3 regions of the Vreelandella sp. DA03-1M genome follow, and region 3 is predicted to be linked to each of the others. Evidence: riboswitches for the same ligand, from Rfam matches in the RefSeq annotation. Region 3 holds a riboswitch; each other region holds the start of a gene.

Region 1 (5,976 bases), 1.7 Mb from region 3:
TAGCTGGGTGGCGTTACCGCCAGCGCCCATCGCGACCAGCAAGGGTTGAAAGTGCTCTGGCGTGGGGTGATTCTTCCGCGCGCTAGGGGCGTTCTCCCAATTTAGCAACGCCTCACGGTCATTGGCGATCAGGTGATCGTGTACCCAGCGCGCAAATTCATCTACCCAACCGGGCATTGGGCTATCTTGCGCCATCAGTTCATATAGATTATGGGTCAGGCTGCCCGAGCCGATAACCAAAATGCCCTCATCCCGAAGTACCGATAACTGTTCACCGAGTGCCGCAAGCTGCGCACTGCTCCAGCGCACCGGCAGCGATAATGAAACGACAGGTACATTAGCGTCTGGAAACATTAGCGAGAGCGGCACCCAAACGCCATGGTCGAAGCCGCGCTCTACCGGTTTGGCGCCCAACAACACGGCCAGCCGTTCAGCCAGTTCAGGGTCGCCAGGGGCGGCATATTGCAAATCAAAAAGCGCCTGCGGAAAGCCACCAAAATCGTGAATCGTCTTCGGTTTGGCGCTGCTACTGACCTGTAGCTCGCTGCTCTCCCAGTGCGCCGAAACCACTACCACCGCTTTAGGCGAGAGCTGACTGCCAAGTTCACGCAGAAACGTATGGGCAGATGTTTTATTCAGCGCCAGCATGGGTGAACCATGGGAAATAAATAGACTAGGTAACATGGGTAGATCTCCACGGTAGTACCGGCGCTTGCGGTGGAGCAAGCGCCGGTGATGAGGTTAGGCGAAGCGACGGTTTAACACCCAGTGACCACTTCCTAAACCCGCTTGAGTAATGAGGGCCAGCGTCCAAAACACCGGGAATTCCCAACCGCCACCAGCATTCGAGAACATCCAACCGTTACCCAAGTGTACCCAAGCGGCACCCAGCAGTACCGGTACCAGTGCTAGGCTTACCCAGCGAGTGTATACGCCGAGCAGAAGGGCTATCCCACCGCCCACTTCAGCAGCAATGGTTAAGTAGGCTAAGACCCCCGGCAAACCCAGTGACTCAAAATAGCCGACCGTACCCGGTACGGTAAATACCAACACTTTGAGCAAACCGTGAGCGAGGGCCATAACGCCGAGGCTGATGCGCAGAAGCGTAATAGCATAAGGCTGTAGAGAGGGAGTGGCCGTAAGTGATGATTGAGTCGTCATTTGAGGAGCTTCCATCTGTGTGGTTGATGGAGCTACTTTACAGCTAGGCCAGGGTGAGATAATCAGCGCGTTATGCACATCACTGTTGCGTAATAGGCGATAATCCAATCGCCTGTTCCCAAATAGGTGGATCTCCCCACGCCTCGGTAAGCAGATCGATAAAGCGCTCCACCTTGGCGGGCAGATACCGCCGGGCAGGGTAGAGCGCGTGAACGTCGAGCCGCACCGCGGGCTCGTCGGTTAAAATCGGCACTAACCGCCCGCTGACAATACTCTCCGTGACCAGAAAACTGGGCTGTTGTGCGATGCCTAAGCCCGCTTCAGCAGCCTGGGTCAGTACATCACCATTATTGCTCTCCAGTGGGCCATTAACCGTCAAAGACTGCGTAGCAATTTGCCAGTCAGCGCTCTGCTGGCCACTACGATATCGCAGGCAGCGGTGCTCATTAAGGTCGTTAACGCTAACGGGTTCGCCGTGGGTGGCAAGATACTCAGGGGAGGCACAAAACAGCAAACGGCAGCGGGTCAGGCGGCGTGCCACCAGGCTGGAGTCGGGCAGGCTGCCGATACGGATCGCCACGTCATAACCCTCTTCAAGTAGATCAACGCGACGGTCATTAAGGTCCAGGCGCACGTCAAGCGCCGGGTGGGTAAGCATAAACTGGGTGACGAGTGGCGTTAAGTAGCGGGTACCAAAACTCATGGGCCCATTTACGCGTAAACGGCCGCGCACATCGCTGGTACCTTGGCCAACTTCAGCAGCGGCTTCATCGAGCGCTTGCAGCACACCCTGGGCGCGCATTAAATAGCGCTCTCCTGCTTCCGTGAGATGCAGGCGACGCGTAGTGCGCTGTATCAGTCGCGCCCCGAGTGCCTTCTCCAGTGCCATGACCTGACGCGACACGCGGGTACGCGAAATATCGAGTGCTTCAGCTGCCCGGGTATAGCTACCCAGCTCGGCGACTCGCACGAAAGCAACGATATGCTCTATTTGGTTCATGACGCAGCAGCGACCTGAAAGGCGCGTGCCGCCTGGAAAGGATCGGGTTGGCCGCAAATGGCTGAAATCACCGCTAATCCGTTCGCTCCCGCCCGCTGCACACTAATGGCATGCTCAGCTTTCAACCCACCAATCGCCACGCTGGGCAGTGGGCACGCTTTGACCAGCGAAGCCAAGCCGCCAAAGCCGATAGGCTGGGCGTGGTCCTGTTTGCTCACTGTTGCAAACACGGGCCCAATGCCAACGTAATCAATTAACGCCATGGGCGCCGCTTGGAGCTGAGCGAGGGTATTGATCGACAGGCCAATAATCGCCTGTTCACCTAGCGCTCGGCGTGCTTCCTGAACAGCGGCATCGCTCTGACCGACATGCAGGCCATCTGCCTGACTCTCTAGCGCTACCTGTAAACGGTCGTTAATGATGAGCGGCACCCCGGTGCCTGCCAGCAGTGCTTTTAGCCGCTTGGCCTGAGTAACCATCTGTTCATCGCTGGCATGCTTATCGCGTAGCTGCACGATGGTCACACCACCTCTTACCGCTGCTTCAACCGTCTGCTCTAGGCCATAATCGTCGCAAAGCGCAGTGTCGGTCACCAAATAAAGCGATAGATTAAACGGCATGGAGTGACTCCAACTGGGTATGAGCAGTGAGATCGTCAGGGGTCAGTTGATAAAGCGCATCCAGCAGAGCGACTTGGAAACTGCCTGGGCCCTGAGCAGTACTGCCCGCCCGCTCGCCAGCGACGGCAAAGCAGCCTAGCGCAGCGGCAGTGGCTTCCAGCGGGGCTTCACGGTTGGCCGCTACAAAGGCGGTGACCAGCGCGCTAAGGCCGCAGCCTAGCGTTGTAACCTTGGGCATTAAAGGGTGGCCACCGTGAATATGGTAATGCCGTGTGCCATTCGTCACCCAGTCGCTTTCACCGGTCATCGCGACAATGCAGCTATGTTGTTGCGCCAGCGCTATCGCTGCGTCGATGGCTTGGCCGGCGGCAGCTGTCGAGTCCACACCGCGGCCTTGGTTGGCTAACCCATTGAGCGCCAGAATTTCAGAGGCATTGCCACGAATCACACTAGGCTTTAACGCGAGTAACCGTGTGCACAGCGATTGACGATAGCGGGTCGCGCCAACGGCGACAGGATCTAATACCCAGGGAATCGAGTGCTGGCTGGCGGTGGCCGCTGCGGTCAACATCGCGTCCGCCCAGTGGGCAGAGATGGTACCAATGTTGATCGACAGCCCGGCAGAAATAGCGGTGAACTCTGCCACTTCCTCTGGAGCATGCAGCATTGCGGGTGACGCGCCCGTGGCTAGCAACAGGTTGGCCGTGCTGTTCATGGCGACATAATTGGTCATGCAATGGACTAACGGTGTCACTGCGCGCAGCGTTGCAAGGTAATCGCCAAGCGGAGGTAGGGTCATAGCATCCTCCCGGCGGGGAGGTGGTAAGCGGTACCATGACTCCCTACGCCGGTGTTATCCGGTTCAGGTTCAAAGGGTGCGTCTCAGCCCAACCGTAACGGAGGGCGCCCCTGTCGAGCGCTTACTATCCTTGCCTGGAGTAGCCCTGTAAACCCCTGGATACAGACGATGGCAATCTAACGAAACGAAATACGCGTGCCGTAGGTGAGCATCTCGTCAGGCGTTATGGCTTTCCCCTCTATCCCAATCATTTCGTCACCGCACTGGTCAGCGAAGGTCAGCACGCCGTGGGTCAAGCCAAGTTGGCCTAAGGTATCGCGGATTTCACCCGTGCCGAGAAAAGTACTGACGTGCCCTTTGTTATCACTGAGGTCAGACACGCCGTTAGCGTGATGAAAGCGCACTCTGTAAATCCCATCCATCGACTCCACTTCAACAATGGGCGAAAAGCCGTTGTGAAGCGCATTGGAAAGTTGCTTGAGGGTTAAGTGATCACCCAGCGTCATATCAATCGCAGTCATAAAAACCTCCTGAAGGACGCCCTCAATCAGGGGCATCGATCATGTGGCGGGAACTTCTTTTGTAAATCTTATGGATAATAAGTGTAGGGTTTTTGTTTAGGATTGCTAGTGCGCTTACCGGTGCCCCGATACGACACTGCCTACGTGCTTGTAAGGGCTAGCATTCTGGCAATAAAGCCCCCATGGTAAGCGGTATGTGAGGCTCAATAGAGTCAATGAACAGTATTAGCGACAGGAGAGCGTGATGAGTTTTCAAGGTGAGCAGCATCCTGGTGTCGTCGATACACCGCCTCAAACCCAAGGATTCCGTTTAAACCACACCATGCTGCGGGTCAAAGACCCCGAGCGGGCGCTGGCGTTCTACTCAAAAGTGTTTGGCATGCAGGTACTGCGGCGGCTGGATTTCGAGGAGATGCAGTTCTCGCTCTACTTTTTAGCCAACGTGGAGCCGAGCGACAGCGTGCCGGAAGAGACTGACGCGCGTACCGTATGGACGTTTAGCCAGAAGGGGCTGTTGGAATTGACCCACAACTGGGGGACTGAAAACCAGGAAGATTTCGCCTATCACGATGGCAATGCCGAGCCCCAGGGCTTTGGGCACATCTGCTTTAACGTGCCGGATTTGGCAGCGGCACAGGCATGGTTTGACGAGCACGACGTCACCTTCGTAAAACGCGCTGATCAGGGCAAAATGAAGGATGTTATCTTCGTTAAGGACCCGGATGGCTACTGGATCGAAGTAATTCAGGCAGACCTGATGGCGGGTAAAAGCGACGCATGAGGCACGCCAATGGCTGAACTACTGTTCCGGCTGCGCCACGTTACCGACGAAGAGGCCATGGAAGTGCGTGACCTGTTGGCCGACCATGGCTTTGATACCTATGAAACCCAGGCGGGCTTTTTCCGCCTGGGGGTCGATGCTATCTGGCTACGTAATCCACATCAGCATGATGCGGCTATCGCCGCGCTAGACGCCTATCAGGCGGAGCGCCTTGACCGCGTCCAGCGTGAGCATCAAGCAGCGGTTGAGCGGGGCGACGCGGAAACATTGTGGCATCGCTTGGCCGCTCACCCGCTGCAGGTGGTGCTGGTGCTGTTAGCCGTGGGGCTTATTGCGGCTCTTACGCTGCTGCCGTTTCTGGGCTTATCACGAAGCTAAGCACTAAGCTATGCGGGCGGCAGATGACCGCGTTTGAGGTACATCATCACGCCATTTTCACCGGCGGTGAGTGCAGGGGCTGCGCCGCTGGGGTAGCGACACCAGGTGCCCGCCGTGTAGCTATGCTCGCTATCGCTTAGGCTGCCTTCAAGAATCAAAAACTCCAGGCCGCCCAGCAGCGTGGGGTAAGTGATGGAGGTGCCCGCCGACCACCGTTCCAGGCTGGTGCGCTCCTGCTTGTAGGTGTGCAGCATCTTGTAGGCAATGCGCGGGCGACGATCCGGCTGCCAGGGAAGCCGATGCGCAGGTACCGCCAGCTGGAGCGTGTCGTTGGGGTCAAACTGGTGCAGTTTGACAAAAATCAGCGCGCCTTCCTCGCCAATCTGTGGCGTGTGGCCGGTACCGATGGGGTTTCGTAAGTAGCTGCCGGCTGGGTAGCGCCCATGCTCATCGGCGAACACGCCTTCCAACACCAGGATCTCTTCGCCGCCGCCGTGGGTATGCCGCTCAAATTGCGTATTAGGCGCGTAGCGAACAAGACTGGTGGCACGGGCAACTTCATCACCAATTCGGTCAAACATCATGCGCTCGACCCCCGCACTGGGGGAATCGACCCACTGATACTCTTCCGGGGTAACACAGGCAAAGTGGCTAAAATCGGCGTTTAGACGCATGGGAAAGGGCTCTTCGCAGTGAAGGTAAGTATCGGGGAGGAG
Region 2 (5,976 bases), 2.0 Mb from region 3:
GAACTGGGCGACGCTGGCCACGAAACTCACTCGCGCCGGGATCACGAAGTCAGGGGCAGCGTCCAGCACCAGGCGTACCTCGTCGCCAATGGCCACCCGACCAGCATCTCGAGTGGGCATAAAAAAGGTCATGTAGACCTTGGTGAGGTCGATCAGGTTGAGTACCTTGCCCCCGGCACCGAGCACCTCGCCCGGTTCGGCCACCCGGAGCTGTACGCGGGCCAAACGGTCGGCTTTGAGCTCGCTGTCGTCCAAGTCGGCCTCGATGCGCTGGATCGCGGCCTGAGTGGCCTCCACTTCCGACTCGGCCTCGATGACCTGGGATTCGGTAGCGCGGATGGCAGCCTGGGCGGAGAGCACCTGGGCATTGGCCGAGGCCAGGGCGGCCTGCTGGCTCTGGTAGTCGGCCAAGCTATCGTCGAACTGCTGGCGAGAGATGGCGTTGCGCTCCACTAGGCTGGCTGAACGCTCGTAGCGCTTGCGAGAGGCGTTTAGTTCTGCCTGGCGCTGGTTGACGATGGCTCTGGCGGTTTCCAGCTCGCTCTGGCGCATGGCTACCATGGCTCGAGCTGTCTCCAGGGCGTTTTCGGCCCGGCGGGACTGTGCGCTGGCCTGAGCCAGCTCAGCCTCCAGGGTGGCGGTATCCATACGGGCGACCACTTGGCCTGGATCGACGAACTCACCTTCCTCGACCAGTACTTCCTCGAGGCGGCCAGCGACCCGGGTGGCGATGTCGATCTCGGTGGCTTCGATGCGCCCATTGCCTTGGGTGATGCCCTCGCCTAGGCCCTCCGGCTGCAGTTCCCACCAGGTCAACCAGGCCGCGATGCCTATAACAACTATGGCTGCCAGGCCCTTGAACCACTGTCTTTTACTGCTGAACTTCATAATGTTGCATCCTCGGTTGGCGGATGGCCAGACGATTGATGAGCAGCTCAGAGGATGGGCCAGGGCCAAAGGGCTTAAGCTCGTCGCTCTGTGCCAGCGGTGGCGCATCACAGAACGTAATAAACGGATTCTATTATCCTATTATTATTAATTGTGATTTTGATTTAGGTCAATTAAATACCGACTAGTCGGTATTTAATTGATAGTATTTGCTATGAGCTGGGTAGCTATACCAAGGTTTTTTTCGTCACTCTCAAATGTTAAATGAGCTACGTTGCGCAAAACTACTGTTAAGCCATACTTTTGGGGCAGCGCTAGAAAACAAAGGAGCACACAAGCGATGGGAGGTTGCGGCCATTTTTTAGCGCTCCCCAGGGAAAAGCCGCAGCAAGCAGTAAATTATCGTGCGTTGGTAGATTTAAACTTCCTGATACAGCTCACTCCCTTTGTTGCGGAACTTCTCCGCCTGCTCCTCCATGCCTTTCATCACCGCTTCCTGATCACCGTTCAGGCCGTGCTCATTGGCATAGTCACGCACTTCCTGGCTGATCTTCATGGAGCAGAACTTCGGCCCGCACATGGAGCAGAAGTGCGCCACCTTGGCGGAATCCTTCGGCAGGGTTTCATCGTGGTATTCACGGGCGGTATCCGGGTCTAGGCCCAGGTTGAACTGGTCCTCCCAACGGAATTCGAAGCGCGCCTTGGAAAGCGCGTTGTCGCGCCGCTGTGCCGCCGGATGGCCCTTGGCCAAGTCCGCTGCGTGGGCGGCAATCTTGTAGGTGATGATGCCGGTTTTGACATCGTCTTTATTGGGCAGGCCCAGATGTTCTTTCGGAGTGACGTAGCAGAGCATGGCGCAGCCAAACCAGCCGATCATCGCTGCCCCAATACCCGAGGTAATATGATCGTAGCCGGGAGCGATATCCGTCACCAGCGGCCCAAGGGTATAGAAGGGCGCTTCGTCGCAGTACTCCAGCTGCTTATCCATGTTCTCTTTCACCAAGTGCATGGGCACGTGGCCGGGACCTTCGATCATCACCTGCACATCGTGTTTCCAGGCGATATGGGTCAGCTCGCCAAGGGTCTTGAGCTCCGCCATTTGCGCTTCGTCGTTGGCATCCGCCACCGAGCCGGGGCGCAGACCATCGCCGAGGGAGAACGCCACATCGTACTGCTTGCAGATCTCGCAGATGTCCTCGAAGTGGGTGTACAGGAAGCTCTCCTGGTGATGGTACAGACACCACTTGGCCATGATCGACCCGCCGCGGCTAACAATGCCGGTGACTCGTTTGGCGGTGAGCGGCACATAGCGCAGCAGTACCCCGGCGTGAATGGTGAAGTAGTCCACGCCCTGTTCGGCCTGCTCGATCAGCGTATCGCGGAAGACTTCCCAGGTGAGGTCTTCGGCAACACCATTGACCTTCTCCAGCGCCTGATAGATAGGCACCGTGCCAATCGGCACCGGCGAGTTGCGCAGAATCCACTCGCGGGTTTCGTGGATGTTCTGCCCAGTGGAGAGATCCATAATGGTGTCCGCGCCCCAGCGGATGCCCCAGGTCATCTTATCCACCTCCTCTTCAATGGAAGAGGTGACCGCCGAGTTGCCCAGGTTGCCGTTAATCTTGACCAGGAAGTTACGGCCAATAATCATCGGCTCGCTTTCCGGGTGGTTGATATTATTGGGAATAATCGCCCGCCCGCGGGCGACTTCATCACGCACGAATTCAGGGGTAATCTCATCCGGCAAGCTGGCACCAAAGCTTTGGCCGGGGTGCTGATGGCCCAGTATCCGCTCTACCTCAGCGGTACCTAACGTTTGGCGACGCTGGTTTTCCCGTAGCGCGATAAACTCCATTTCCGGGGTAATAATCCCTTGGCGGGCGTAGTGCAGTTGAGTCACGTTCTTGCCTGCTTTAGCCCGGCGTGGTGTGCGGGTTAAATCAAAGCGCAGCTGGGCAAGCGTCGGGTCGTTGGCGCGACGGTTACCGTAATCAGACGTGGGGCCTGATAGGAATTCGGTGTCGTTGCGCTCTTCAATCCAAGCGCGGCGCAGGGCGGGCAGGCCCTGACGTAGATCAATCAGAGCATCGGGGTCGGTATAGGGGCCGGAGGTGTCGTACACCAGCAGCGGCGGGTTCTCTTCGTCAATGCTGCTGGTTTTGGTGGGCGAGAGGGTGATTTCCCGAAACGGTACGCGAATATCTGGCCGCGAGCCTTCCACGTACACCTTGCGCGAAGCGGGCAGCGGCGCAATGGCGGCGGCATCGACCTGGGCGGTTTCGGCTAGAAAATGGCTCGTTTTGCTCATGGATTGGTTCCTTTTAGTTGTTAGTAATTAATGAGAGAGGTCTTCGTCTATCAGCTCTAGGCCCATCTGCCAGAAGTCGATTTCCAGGCGGGTGGCATCGCGGAATATCTTGGCAAGCTCTTTAAAGCGGGCGGGGGTCACATCGGCAAGGCGGGCGTTGAGCCATTCAAGCTCCGCCTGCATGGCAGCCTGAAACTCCTCGCCTTCGTACATGGCAATCCAGGCATCAAAGGGGTTTTGTTTACCGCGCAGCGTGGAAGGCTGGGCGTTTAGCCAATTGGCGATTTCGCCATAGCCCACTAGGCAAGGGGCTAATGCCACATGCAAATCGAGCAGGTCGCCACGGTTGCCGGTATCTAATACATAGCGGGTGTAGGCCAGCGTCGCTCTGGCTTCGGGAAGCTCCGCCAGTTCTTGCTCGGAAATCCCCCACTCCTGACAAAAGCCCACATGCAGGCCCAGCTCCACGTCCACAATGGCTTTCAAGCCTTCATGGGCTTGGCGCAGATCCGCCAGGGTGGGGCTTTTATAGGCGGCCAGCGCGTAGGCGCGGGCGAAGTGGATCAAAAACAGGTAATCCTGTTTCAGGTAGTGGCGAAACGACGCCTCAGGCAGCGTGGCATTGCCCAACTGACGCACAAAATCGTGCTCAATATAGGCGCGCCAATCTTGCTGGCAGGCGGTGGTGAGATCGGTAAAGCGGTAGCCCATGATGCCTCCGGTAGTAATGATCCGGAGGGCAGGCGAAAAAGATCGAGGAAATGGCACGGAAAGGTGGCGTAAAGGAGCGCCGCGGCCATCGCTTGATCCCTACGCCGGTACCCGCGCCGCAACTCATGTGAGCAGCAGCGCATTAGCCGGATCAGGTTCAGCGGGACCAGCGCTCGGCAGCAAAAATGCTAGCCCTGCGCCATCTCAGCCGGATTTCACCGGCACCCCGTCAAGCTGTTCGTTAGCGGAGTCTAGGCTGCGGATGGGGGAGATGCAAGGGGGCATGATTGGAGATAAAAAATCGTGCAAGCTGCGACTTTTGGTTAAGCGGCCAAAATTGGCTTTGCTATAAAGGGAGTCTATGGGTAGAGTCAAATTGGTGGCTGCAAACCCCCAGTTAATGTGCCGTCGCGTTTATTGAAGCTGTGTGGCTAAGTATATTTAGCATGCATCTCTAGCTGCCTATATTCGCTTGAGTGTATTAATAGGTGAAAATTATTTTTTATAAGAGCTATTTTAATGAAGATAGAAGCAAGCGATAAAGAAGTTCAAGAAGTTTTTTCTTCTGGTTATTTCAAAATACCTAGATTCCAACGCCCCTATTCATGGGGTAAAGATGAAGTGGATAATTTTTGGTCTGATATTATTGGCGATAAGAGTGATAGTTACTTTATTGGGTCAATGGTTGTTTATCAGGCAAGTAAGCCATACTTTGGTATTGTTGATGGACAGCAGCGACTAACAACTATAACAATAGTTTTATCAGTAATTAGAGATGCATTTTTAAAGTTAGGCGAAGAAAATCTTGCAAAGGGTGTTCATAAGTTTATTGAAACCCCCAATAATGACTATGTGAATGAGTTTGTACTTAACGCAGAAACTTCATTTCCATATTTACAGAACCATATTCAGTCATTTGATGAATCAAGCTCTGATATCAAGATAGATTGTGAAGTTGGTGTGGAAGAATCAAATTTAAAGTTTGCCTATGAGCTTTTAACGCAAAAGCTAGGGCAACTTATACCCTTGCATCAAACGGCTGGCTCTCAGATTGAGTTTTTTGCACATACTGATCCTGTTCTTAAGTTAAAAGAGCTAAGAGATAAGTTTTTATCGCTTAAGTTGGTTTTTATCCAATTAGATAACGAGGATGATGCTTATTTGATTTTTGAAACACTTAATGCTCGCGGTCGAGACTTAAAAACCTCTGATCTTGTGAAAAATTTAGTGTTGAAAACTATTAAAAATACTCATTCAACACTTGATAGCCCGAAAGAAGCATGGAATCGCTTAGTAAAACGCTTTGATGATATTTCTGATAGTAGTGTTATTGATACATTCTTATTGCACTACTGGATTTCTAAGCATGAGTATACGACAGATAAAAAACTGTTTTCTCTCATTAAACGTTATATAAATAAGGACTTGGGTAACGCAAGGGTTTTGCTAAAAGACTTGAGTGAGCATGCTGTAAGTTACTCGAAGATGCTTAGCCCAGAGAGCTCTGGTTGGGGAAAAGAACAATATGAAGTCCAGCAATCATTGACTGCCTTAAATGGTTTTAAAGTTAAGCAGCAATCGTCTTTTGTATTGTCCTTGCTCGTAGCCTATTCAAATGGAAAAGTATCACTTAAGCAGCTTAAAACAACTCTGAAGAGAATTGAGCATTTTCACTTTGTTTTTAATGCCATTACTCAGCAAAGATCTTCAGGGAGTATAGCGACGATGTACTCACAACATTCTATTGATTTGTCAAAAGCTCACGACAATGATTCTGTGCAAAAAGTTTTATCAAGTATAACAAGAAAGCTAAAAGAAAAGCTTCCGTCATATAGTGAGTTTGAGGTCAAGTTTTTAGAGTTGAACTATCTATCAAATAGAACTAAGTATAAAAGCATCATTAAGTACTCACTTTGTAAGCTTTTAGGTAACCAGTTGAGTGGTTTAGATATTCATCATGGAAACCTGACAGTTGAACACCTAATCCCTGAGTCAAAAGCCAAACAAGGAGTAAACCCTGAAATCATTGGTAATGTGGGAAATTTGCTTTTAACTGATGCAAGTACGAA
Region 3 (5,976 bases):
GCTGTATCGCAACCAGGGTGCGTGCAGCGATAGCCGCCATTGTCCAACGGCTCAATCGCGACAATATTGCTACAAGCAGGGCACCAACCGACGTCTGACTGGCAGGTAAGGCAGTGAGTGTTTTCATAAAAAAGTGGATTGCCACAGCGGCAGCTGAAGGACTGCATCGTTAATTTCCTGTGCTTAAACACGTCATGCGTAGCGTTTGCCGTGAACGGTCTGAAAAGCCACGGCGCCCCTGATTAGCGGAAGCATAGCCAGCACGGCACAACAATGGAAAGGCTAATTGACGCCATGCGCTAGATTTTGTTTACTCATAGGATACTTGATTGACGTTAACGTCAACTTGCTGCTATACCCTGTGTTCTTGCTGACAGGGGTGCGCAGGCAATCACTGATTGATGACAGCAATCACAGCCATAACAATCACAGCCATAACCACGACAGTCACAACCAAGACAACCACAACTATAAACAGGAGCAACGTTATGTCCGTTCGCGAAATACCCATGTATATCAATGGTCAGCCCGTACCGTCGCAAAGTCAGGAATGGCGCGATGTGGTGAACCCCGCCACACAAGAGGTCGTTGCGCGGGTACCGTTTTGTACCGCTGACGAAGTGGAGCGTGCTATCAGTAATGCCAAGGAGGCATTTAAGGAGTGGCGTAAAGTGCCGCTTGGCAAGCGAATGCGCATCATGCTTAAGCTTCAGGCGTTAATTCGTGACAACACCGCAGAACTGGCGGCGCTGATTACCGAAGAGCACGGCAAAACCTTGCCGGATGCGGAAGGCGAAGTTGGTCGTGGCCTGGAAGTGGTGGAGCACGCCTGTTCGATTACCTCGCTGCAACTGGGAGAGTTGGCTGAAAATGCCGCCAATGAGGTGGATGTTTACACCATGCACCAGCCATTGGGTGTGGGCGCAGGGATAACCGCCTTCAACTTCCCCATTATGTTGCCGTGCTTTATGTTTCCGCTGGCCATTGCTACCGGCAATACCTTTGTTCTCAAACCCTCGGAGCAAGATCCTAGCTCCACTATGCGCTTAGTCGAGCTAGCCCATGAAGCGGGCATCCCACCTGGTGTCCTTAATGTGGTACACGGTGGCCCGGATGTGGCTAATCAAATTGCTGATCATCAGGATATCAAGGCGCTCTCGTTCATTGGCTCCACCCATGTAGGGTCGCTGCTGTATAACCGTGCTGCTGCAGCAGGCAAGCGCATGCAGGCGATGATGGGGGCCAAGAACCACTGCGTGGTGATGCCGGATGCTAACCGCAGTCAGGCGATCAACAACCTGCTGGGCTCAGCCTTTGGTGCGGCGGGCCAGCGCTGCATGGCGAACTCGGTGGTGGTGCTGGTAGGTGAGGCACGCGAATGGCTAAGCGACATTGTCGAGGCGGCGCGGGTAATGAAAGTGGGGCCGGGCACCCAGTTGGATGCCGATTTGGGGCCGCTGGTGTCCCCGGCTGCTCGTGATCGTGTGCTGCGTTTAATCGATGCAGGCGAAAAAGAGGGCGCCAAACTGATGGTCGATGGCCGCAACGTACAAGTGGAGGGCTACCCCAACGGTAACTTCGTGGGCCCTACTCTGTTTGCGGATGTGACCGCGGATATGACCATTTACCGCGAAGAGATTTTTGGGCCTGTACTGTGTGTGGTCAGTGTTGAAACACTCGATGAAGCGATCGAATTTATCAACGCCAACCCCAACGGCAATGGCACCTCTATCTTTACTAACTCTGGTTGGATTGCTCGCCGTTTTGAAACCGATATTGATGTGGGGCAGATTGGTATTAACGTGCCCATCCCCGTACCGGTTGCCTACTTCAGTTTCACCGGCTCGCGGGCTTCAAAACTGGGGGATTTAGGGCCTAATGGTAAGCAGGCGATTGCCTTCTGGACGCAAACCAAAACCGTGACAGCGCGTTGGTTTGAGCCAGAGAATGTTTCCAGTGGCATTAATAGTACGATTTCGCTTGGCTAAATGAAGCGCTATTCAATGCCTGAGGCTGGCCCCGCATTAAGCGGGGTCAATTGATAGCAGGTGAGGCTAAAGCCAAGCCGATGAACCGACATATCGTGATTTAAAAGTTATCAAACAACGGCATGCTTTCTTCCAGCAATCATTTTCCCAGCCATGAATGGCTCTCAAGGTCATTTGGCCCCGCGTCATTGGGCGGGCCAGTAACATATGCAGCATGACCCGAATATGTAGTTGGCGCTCATCCGTACCATTTTCAAACGCTTGGTAGGGGGCAGGAAACAGTTCGTTTAGACGACCGGAGATGTGTTCTTTTGTTTCGTTATGGCTAAGTCGTTTTAATGAGATGGTTAAACTGAACAATAAAGAGGTGATTATGTCTGCTCCATTAAGCCGTTTTAATGTACCAGAAACGTTAGATGATCTGCCCGACGATATTCGCCATACTATTTTGGCCGTCCAGGAAAAGGCAGGGTTTGTGCCTAATGTATTTTTAATGTTGGCCCATCGTCCTGCTGAGTTTCGTGCTTTCTTTGCCTACCATGATGCGCTAATGGAGCGTGAATCTGACTCGCTCACTAAAGCCGAGAAAGAGATGATTGTGGTCGCTACCAGTGCGCGCAATCGCTGCTTGTATTGCGTGGTGGCGCATGGGGCACTGGTGCGCATCTACAGCAAAGACCCGCTGCTTGCGGATCAGGTCGCCATCAACCATCGCGTGGCACCGATTAGTGAGCGCCACCGAGTCATGCTCGACTTTGCCATGCATTGTGCCATTGATGTCGGTGAAATGACCGATAAGTGGCGCACGCGCCTGCGGCAAGAAGGTTTTAGCCAAGAGGACTGCTGGGATATAGGCGCCATCGCGGCGTTTTTTGGTTTGTCGAATCGACTGGTCACCCTGGCGGGTACGCCGCCCAATGAGGAGTTCTATCTGATGGGGCGGGTGCCTCGCGCGGAGGCTGCCAACACACCTTAAATTTTACTAAGACGCGAAACTTTACTAAGACGCGTTTTTGGTTGACGATACTGTCTTCATTCACTGTCGCCAGGGGAGCCCTGCTTGCAAGGGCTGAGAATGCGCGCTGCGCAGACCCTGGAACCTGATCCGGTTCGTACCGGCGGAGGAAGTGCGACATGCTATACCTGACGTCAGCCGTGCTTGGCGCGGCGCTGTGCTGCTTTGCTTTTTTAGGCCTACGGGCTCGCTGGGTAGATGGACCCGTTGATGACTATGTCACGGCTCGTAACTCACAAACAGCTTCAACCCTGGGTCTCTCCTTTCTTGCCTCTGGCATGGGGGCGTGGATACTCTTTGCCCCGCCCGAAATTGGCGCTTTTGTTGGCCCCCTCGCATTAGCAGGTTATGCGCTAGGGTCGGCACTGCCGTTTATTGTATTAGGACTCTATGGCCCAAAAATTCGCCGTGCATTGCCGGAAGGGCGCAGCATCGCAGAGTTTGCAGAAGCGTGCTATGGCCCAGGCGTGCGGCGCTGGGTAACGTTGGTGTCGGTTGGCTATATGGCTTGCTTTCTGGCAGCGGAGCTCACCGCCATTGGGTCAATCACCGCGCTATTGTCAGATGTGCCGCCCGCGCTGGTGATTATTGGCGTTGCCCTCACCACTCTGGTGTATACGGCGGTTGGCGGGTTGCGTGCCAGCCTTGCCACGGACCGATGGCAGGCATGGCTGTTGCTAGCGCTTTTGTTGGCGGTAGGTAGCGTTACGTTATGGCGCCTACCCACAATGCCTAGCGAGGCAACGCTGCCTTCAATCCCCGTTGCCAGCGCGCTAAGCGTTGCGTTAACGCTGGTCATCGCCGTCACCGCAGCGAACCTCTTCCATCAGGGGTATTGGCAGCGCGTTTGGGCGGCAAAGGACGATCAAAGCCTGGGCCGTGGCGCTTGGCTAGGCGGCGGTATGACCGTCTTAGTCGTGATGCTCATTGGTGGTTTGGGCATGCTGGCGTCAATGAGTGGGGTTCCCCTTGGCGAGCCGCCGATGCCGTTTTTCGCGCTGCTAACGGAGGCCCCAGCTTGGCTGACACTCCCCGCTTTAGTGCTGGCAGTCACTTTGGTAGCCTCCAGTGTTGATACGTTACAAAATGGTATCGCTTCCCTGGTGGTGTCGCGCAGCGAACAGCGGGGTGTTTCCATCGCCGCTGCCCGCTGGGTCACGATTGCATTGATGATACCGGTGGTAGTGATTGCTTTGCAGGGGTTGTCGGTACTGCGGCTGTTCCTGATTGCTGACTTACTGTGTGCCGCCATTGTGGTGCCTGTGCTGCTAGGTCTGTGGCAACGAATGACCCCTTTTGCGGCTATTGCGGGAGGCATTGCAGGGTTGCTGGGTGCCATTATTCCAGGGTGGTTCAGTCAGGGCAGCCTCATCGCGGGAGTGGTAGCTGCCAGTTTTCCGGGCAGTATTCCTACGTTGGGGCCGTTTGTCGGCGCGCTAGTCGCCTCAACGCTGGTGAGTGTGTTGCTCGCGAGTATGAGTAAAAACCATAGGCAGTAAGCAGGAAAGTGCTGGTCGCGATATGCTGGTAGAACTACACCTACCTAAAGGGGTGACATTACAATGAGCTACCCCATAGCACTTAATGAAGAGGCGCGGTTAGCCGCTCTTTATGAGCTTGAACTATTAGATACCCCGGATGAACCAGCGTTTGACCGCGTCACCAGGCTGGTTACCCAGTTACTGAATGTGCCTATCTCAACGATCACGTTGATTGATGCCGAGCGTCAGTGGATTAAGTCGCGCGTGGGCGTGGAAACCCGCGAGACAACGCGAGATGTGGCTTTTTGCGCTTATACAGTGATGGCCTCAGAGCCGTTAATTGTTGAAGATGCACGCAAGGACCCTCGCTTTGCGCAAAATCCTTATGTGGCCGCTTCGGATGGGGTTCGCTTTTATGCAGGTATTCCGCTGTGCACCTCCAATGGGCTTGCGTTGGGATCCCTGTGTGCGATTGATATTAAGCCTCGTACTCTTAGAGAGCAGGAGCTGGCGGCTTTGAAAGATTTAGCGGCGATTGTGACTGATGAAATTCGCCTTCGTGAGCGGCTGATCCGAGAGAGAAAAAAAGCACAAGAATCTCAGCGGGCGTTAAACGAGCTTCATTACAGCATGGAGTGCCAGATTGAGCGGCGCACTAACGAGCTCAATCTGGTCATTGAGTCCGCCTATGACGCCTATATCAGCGTTGATTCACAGGGCGTTATTCTGGATTGGAATCGAGCGGCTGAGTTAATGTTTGGTTGGCCACGCAAAGCTGTGCTGGCAAGGCCCATCACTCAACTACTCTTTCCTAATGGCTTGCCAACTGAGAGTGATCAAGGCCCTATCACCTATACAGCGCGGTGCCATGATGGCAAGGAGCTGCCCGTCGAGGTTCGCATCAAGACATTAATCATTGATGGCCGCGAGCGACGCAGTCTTTTTATCCATGATATTACCGAACGACAGCAGCTAGAGCGTTTGCGCGATCAACAGGCCCGTGAAGACGTATTAACTAAACTGCCTAATCGACGCGCCCTAGATGAACGCCTGCCTGACGCAATGGCCCGTACTCGGCGTACTCAAAAGCCCTTAGCAGTTTTATTCATGGATCTGGACGGTTTTAAAGCGATTAACGACACTCATGGCCATGCCATGGGTGATGAGCTGCTGCGTGTGATGGCTAAACGATTGGTGGAGACCGTCCGTGAAACCGACTATATAGCGCGGTGGGCCGGCGATGAGTTTGTCTTGCTATTAGAAGGCAGTGAGTCCATGGCGATTGAGCCGTTGGCTAACAAATTAATACAGGTGATTGAAGAGCCGTTTGCTGCTGGCAATGCGGCGCTGAATATCAGCGCAAGCATAGGTGTTGTCATGTATATGCCGACTAGTGCTGAAACGGCCAATGAGCTATTAAAGCGAGCCGATGTTGCCATGTATGATGCCAAGCGCTTGGGAAAAGCCCAAGTTCGCATAGTGCAGCCTTTAG

What was found. Region 3 has a riboswitch for thiamine pyrophosphate ahead of ACXUPB_RS15055 (SLC5/6 family protein). Riboswitches for the same ligand answer to the same signal wherever they lie in the genome.
Region 1: another riboswitch for thiamine pyrophosphate. It lies ahead of thiM (hydroxyethylthiazole kinase); the one in region 3 lies ahead of ACXUPB_RS15055 (SLC5/6 family protein).
Region 2: another riboswitch for thiamine pyrophosphate. It lies ahead of tenA (thiaminase II); the one in region 3 lies ahead of ACXUPB_RS15055 (SLC5/6 family protein).

Annotation. Positions count from the first base shown of each region.
Region 1 is NZ_CM146798.1:166,471-172,446, forward strand. It holds gene ACXUPB_RS00795 (DODA-type extradiol aromatic ring-opening family dioxygenase) at 1-684, opposite strand, end outside; gene ACXUPB_RS00800 (DoxX family protein) at 742-1,176, opposite strand; gene ACXUPB_RS00805 (LysR family transcriptional regulator) at 1,241-2,161, opposite strand; gene thiE (thiamine phosphate synthase) at 2,158-2,781, opposite strand; gene thiM (hydroxyethylthiazole kinase) at 2,771-3,580, opposite strand; TPP riboswitch at 3,604-3,702, opposite strand; gene ACXUPB_RS00820 (hypothetical protein) at 3,757-4,101, opposite strand; gene gloA (lactoylglutathione lyase) at 4,346-4,882, shown strand; gene ACXUPB_RS00830 (DUF6164 family protein) at 4,892-5,260, shown strand; gene ACXUPB_RS00835 (cupin domain-containing protein) at 5,269-5,934, opposite strand.
Region 2 is NZ_CM146798.1:1,167,279-1,173,254, forward strand. It holds gene ACXUPB_RS05380 (HlyD family secretion protein) at 1-660, opposite strand, end outside; gene ACXUPB_RS05385 (hypothetical protein) at 661-786, shown strand; gene thiC (phosphomethylpyrimidine synthase ThiC) at 1,307-3,196, opposite strand; gene tenA (thiaminase II) at 3,224-3,907, opposite strand; TPP riboswitch at 3,987-4,146, opposite strand; gene ACXUPB_RS05400 (DUF262 domain-containing protein) at 4,427-5,976, shown strand, end outside.
Region 3 is NZ_CM146798.1:3,191,475-3,197,450, reverse strand. It holds gene ACXUPB_RS15075 (zinc-binding metallopeptidase family protein) at 1-167, opposite strand, end outside; gene ACXUPB_RS15070 (CoA-acylating methylmalonate-semialdehyde dehydrogenase) at 489-1,988, shown strand; partial or broken gene ACXUPB_RS15065 (hypothetical protein) at 2,130-2,333, opposite strand; gene ACXUPB_RS15060 (peroxidase-related enzyme) at 2,362-2,964, shown strand; TPP riboswitch at 3,026-3,133, shown strand; gene ACXUPB_RS15055 (SLC5/6 family protein) at 3,123-4,502, shown strand; gene ACXUPB_RS15050 (sensor domain-containing diguanylate cyclase) at 4,566-5,976, shown strand, end outside.